One region of the Streptomyces sp. NPDC055189 genome, then DNA from elsewhere that is predicted to be linked to it. Evidence: riboswitches for the same ligand, from Rfam matches in the RefSeq annotation. Region 1 holds a riboswitch; the other holds the start of a gene.
The links. A riboswitch is a leader RNA that binds a small molecule or an ion and turns the genes downstream of it on or off. The one in region 1 is predicted to bind S-adenosylmethionine.

Region 1 (2,173 bases):
TTCCACCCGGCACTGCGGTACGCCGGCGCGGCGCGCAGCCAGTTGGGCATCAGGACCGTCTTCAACGCCCTGGGCCCGCTCACCAACCCGGCCAAGGTGCGGGCCCAGGCGGTCGGGGTCGCCGACGCGCGGATGGCGCCGATCGTGGCCGGGGTCTTCGCCGAGCGCGGGCACTCCTCGCTGGTCTTCCGCGGCGACGACGGGCTCGACGAGCTGACGACCACGGCGACCTCGCGGGTCTGGGTCGTACGGGACGGCGCCGTGCGCGAGGAGGCCTTCGACCCGCGGGACGTCGGCATCGACCTCGTCCCCGTGGAGGCCCTGCGGGGCGCCGACGCCTCGTACAACGCCGAGGTGGCCCTGCGCCTCCTGGACGGCGAGAGCGGTCCCGTGCGGGACGCCGTGCTCCTGAACACGGCGGCGGCCCTGGTGGCCCGTACGCCGGGCGACGGCACCCTGGTGGAGCAGATCGGCGCCGGTATCGCGAAGGCGGCCGAGTCGATCGACTCCGGGGCCGCGAAGAAGGCCCTGGAGCGGTGGGTGGCGGCCAGCAACAGGTGAGTGTGGCGCACACCGCAGTCCGGATGCCGGACTGCGGTGTGCACCGGGAAGATGGTGTGGCAAGATGCTGCACAGGTCATGAGTGACAGCGATTAAGCCCCGGCTCGCTGTCCGGCAACCCTCCGTCCGTGGCGGGGTGCCCCGGGTGAAGACCAGGCCGTACGCAGCAAGGCGTATGGCAAGCGCGGACCCCTGCGAACACCCTGGGGTCCTGGTCCTCAAGGGAGCAGTCTCGTGAGCAAGCGAATGCGATAGGGCTTTCCGGCCCCTCTTCCGCACCCCCTTTTCTCTTCGTCACTGCAGCGCCCTCTGTGCGTCCCTGCAGTGAACTCGCCTGCCTTCCCACGGGAGTTCGCCATGTCTGCCACCACCGCTGTCGCCGATCAGACCGTCTGTGCCGCCCCGCTGCCCGTCCTCGGCCGTGACGTCACCGTGCCGCTCGTCACCGGCGGCGAAGTGACCTACGCGGCGCTCGACTACGCGGCGAGCGCCCCCGCGCTGCAGCGGGTGTGGGACGACGTGGCCGCGTACGCGCCCTACTACGGCAGCGTGCACCGGGGTGCCGGGTACCTCTCGCAGCTCTCCACCGACCTCTTCGAGAACAGCCGCGTCACCGTCGCCGAGTTCCTCGGCTGCCGCGAGGGCGACCAGGTCGTCTTCACCCGCTCGACCACGGACTCGCTGAACCTCCTGGCCGCCGCCCTGCCTGCCGACTGCCAGGTCTTCGTCTTCGAGACCGAGCACCACGCCTCGCTGCTGCCGTGGCGCGACGCCCGCGTGACGTACCTGAACGCCCCGCGCACCGCCGAGCAGGCCGTCGAGACCCTGGAGCGCGCCCTCGCCGACCGCGACCCCTACGGGCCCGCCCTGGTCTGCGTGACCGGCGCGTCGAACGTCACCGGTGAGCTGTGGCCGGTCAAGGAGCTGTCCGCCGCCGCCCACGCCCACGGCGCCCGCATCGTCCTGGACGCCGCGCAGCTCGCCCCCCACCACCCCGTCTCCATCAGCGAGCTCGACGTCGACTGGGTCGCCTTCTCCGGCCACAAGCTGTACGCGCCCTTCGGCTCCGGCGTCCTCGCGGGCCGCTCCGACTGGCTGCAGGCGGCCGAGCCGTACCTCGCGGGCGGCGGCGCGTCGCGCAAGGTCGCGCGGCGCACGGACGGCGGCGTGGACGTCGAGTGGCACGACACCGCCGCGCGGCACGAGGCCGGTTCGCCGAACGTCATCGGCGTGTACTCGATCGCCTCCGCCTGCAAGGCGCTGACCGAGGCGGGCTTCGACGAGCTCGTCGCCCGCGAGAACCAGCTCATCGCGAAGGTCCGCGAGGGCCTCGCCGAGGTGCCTGCCGTGAAGGTGCTCTCGCTCTTCGGCGACGACGCGCCGCGCGTCGGCGTCATCTCCTTCGTCGTGGAGGGCTGGAACAGCTCGCACTTCGCCGCCGCGCTCTCCGCCGAGTACGGCATCGGCGTACGCGACGGCCTGTTCTGCGCCCACCCGCTGGTGCGCACCCTGCTCGGCAGCGACCCGCAGACCCAGGGCGAGTGCGGTGCCCCCGAGGCCGCGCCCGGCGAGAAGTCCCTGAACGCGATCCGCGTCAGCTTCGGCGCCGGCA
Region 2 (2,173 bases), on a different contig from region 1:
GGGAACGGTGCGACGTGATCTCGGGCATGGCTCTCCAGACAGGTGAAGGGGCGCCGACCGCGCGCTCGGCGACGGTGGCACAGCGGGGGAGAGGGTGTTTCGTGCCCTCAGAGGGCCTCGGAGGCCCTCAGAGGGCAGCAGCGATGACGCTTCGTCTCCGTGTGCGTCTCGTGGTACGTCCCGTCCACGCGGACGTCAGGTCTTCCGCGTGGACGTCAGACGGCTGGAACCGATGCGCTGCACACGCGCAGCAGGTCGATGTGCAGACGTCTGGTCAGGACGCGGGGCCGGGGCCGGGGCGTGGACAGGAGAGGGCGCCGACTGCTGTTCCTCTCACCGACCGCCCTGGACATGTCCACCAGCCCTGCCGTCGAGGCCCGTTGCATCCGGGGCCGCGCTTGCCCCGCCGCCGCGGCGGGACCCGGTCGTCACCCGGGGCACCCCGTCGCGGAGGAAGGGTTGCCTGCCAGCGGGCCGGGGCCGATGACCTGCTCGGGCAGGAACCCTGCCGGGCGGGCGCTGACAATCGTGACCGTCTCGGGAAGTCTGGGTCCGGGTGCCCGGCGCCGTCAAGAAGGCGGGAGAACTCGTGGCCGGGAAGCGGAACAGAAGGCGGGGCCCGGCGGTTGTGCCTGGGAGAGACGGACGGCGAGGCACGTACGGAGATGTGAGCACGCCCATGATCCACGGGCGTTGCGCACCGCTCCGGCCTCACGTAACGTCCCGAGCAGGTTACGAGTGTCAGCGTCAAGCCCTGGCTTGCTGACCGGCAACCCTCCCACGCGGCGGGGTGCTCCAGGTGAGGACCAGGCGGGCCCGATCAGGGCTCCGCAAGCGCGAGACCGGCGAGGCCCCCGGCCCGCCGGGCCGGAAGGGCGGAGGTGGGGGACGTGCCAGTGGCACCGCCCATGTTGTCCGCGTCGTCCGCACCCCGTGTCAAGGTGATCGCGCCGAGCCCGCGGGTGCATCTGTACTCCCGGCCGCACATCGATCTGCAGCGCGTCGCCGGCGCGCTCTGTTGTTCCTGACCCGTCACCCCGCCGCCGCACCCTCGGAGCCGAGGGGCCGGTGATCTCGTACGGTCGATCAGGAAGGCACACCTTTCGTGTCGTCATCACCTTCTTTGCCCCATTCGTCACCTTCGTCTACTCCCTCTGCCCCGCTCCACCTCGCCGTCGCGCTGGACGGCGCGGGCTGGCACCCGGCCGCCTGGCGTGAACCGGTGGCCCGGCCCGCGGAGTTGCTGACCGCCGGATACTGGACCGACCTGGTCACCGAGGCCGAACACGGACTGCTTGACTTCGTGACGATCGAGGACGGGCTCGGGCTCCAGTCCTCGCACTTCACCGAACCCGACGGACGCACCGACCAGGTGCGCGGACGGCTCGACGCCGTCCTCATCGCCGCCCGTGTCGCCCCCCTGACCCGCCACATCGGCCTCGTGCCGACCGTGGTGACCACCCACACGGAGCCCTTCCACATATCCAAGGCGATCGCCACGCTGGACTACGTGAGCACGGGCCGCGCGGGTGTACGGGTCCAGGTGTCCGCGCGCCGCAACGAGGCCGCGCACTTCGGACGCCGCACGCTTCCCGCCCTCGACGCCGTCGAGGACCTCGGCAGGCCGGACGTACGGGAGTTGACCCTCGACCTCTTCGACGAGGCGGCCGACTACGTGGAAGCCGTGCGCCGGCTCTGGGACAGCTGGGAGGACGACGCGGAGATCCGGGACGTCGCCACCGGCCGCTTCATCGACCGCGACAAGCTGCACTACATCGACTTCGAGTCCAAGCACTTCAGCGTCAAGGGCCCCTCGATCACGCCCCGGCCACCGCAGGGGCTGCCCGTGGTCAGCGCGCTCGCCCACGAGACCCCGACCGAGGCCCCGTTCCGGCTCCTGGGCCGCTCCGCCGACATCGGATACGTCACCCCGCGCGACGCCGGGCACGCCCGCGCCATCGTTGCCGCGGTCCGCGCCGAGCAGGACGCGGCCGGGCGCACCGGCGAGCGCCTGCACCTCTTCGGCGACCTGGTGGTGTTCCTCGACGACGACCCGGCCGCCGCCGCGGCACGCCGGGAGCGGCTGGACGCCCTCGCCGGTCACCCGTACACCAGCGACGCGCGCGTCTTCACCGGCACGCCCGTGCAACTGGCAGATCTGTTGCAGGAGTTG

Region 2: another riboswitch for S-adenosylmethionine. It lies ahead of ACWFR3_RS21410 (putative leader peptide); the one in region 1 lies ahead of ACWFR3_RS27000 (aminotransferase class V-fold PLP-dependent enzyme).

Annotation. Positions count from the first base shown of each region.
Region 1 is NZ_JBSGSG010000043.1:27,805-29,977, forward strand. Features, by position in the region: gene trpD (anthranilate phosphoribosyltransferase) at 1-561, shown strand, start outside; SAM riboswitch class IV at 636-752, shown strand; gene ACWFR3_RS27000 (aminotransferase class V-fold PLP-dependent enzyme) at 919-2,173, shown strand, end outside.
Region 2 is NZ_JBSGSG010000028.1:74,891-77,063, forward strand. Features, by position in the region: gene ACWFR3_RS21405 (glutathione S-transferase C-terminal domain-containing protein) at 1-28, opposite strand, end outside; SAM riboswitch class IV at 390-534, opposite strand; SAM riboswitch class IV at 731-843, shown strand; gene ACWFR3_RS21410 (putative leader peptide) at 909-1,028, shown strand; gene ACWFR3_RS21415 (LLM class flavin-dependent oxidoreductase) at 1,124-2,173, shown strand, end outside.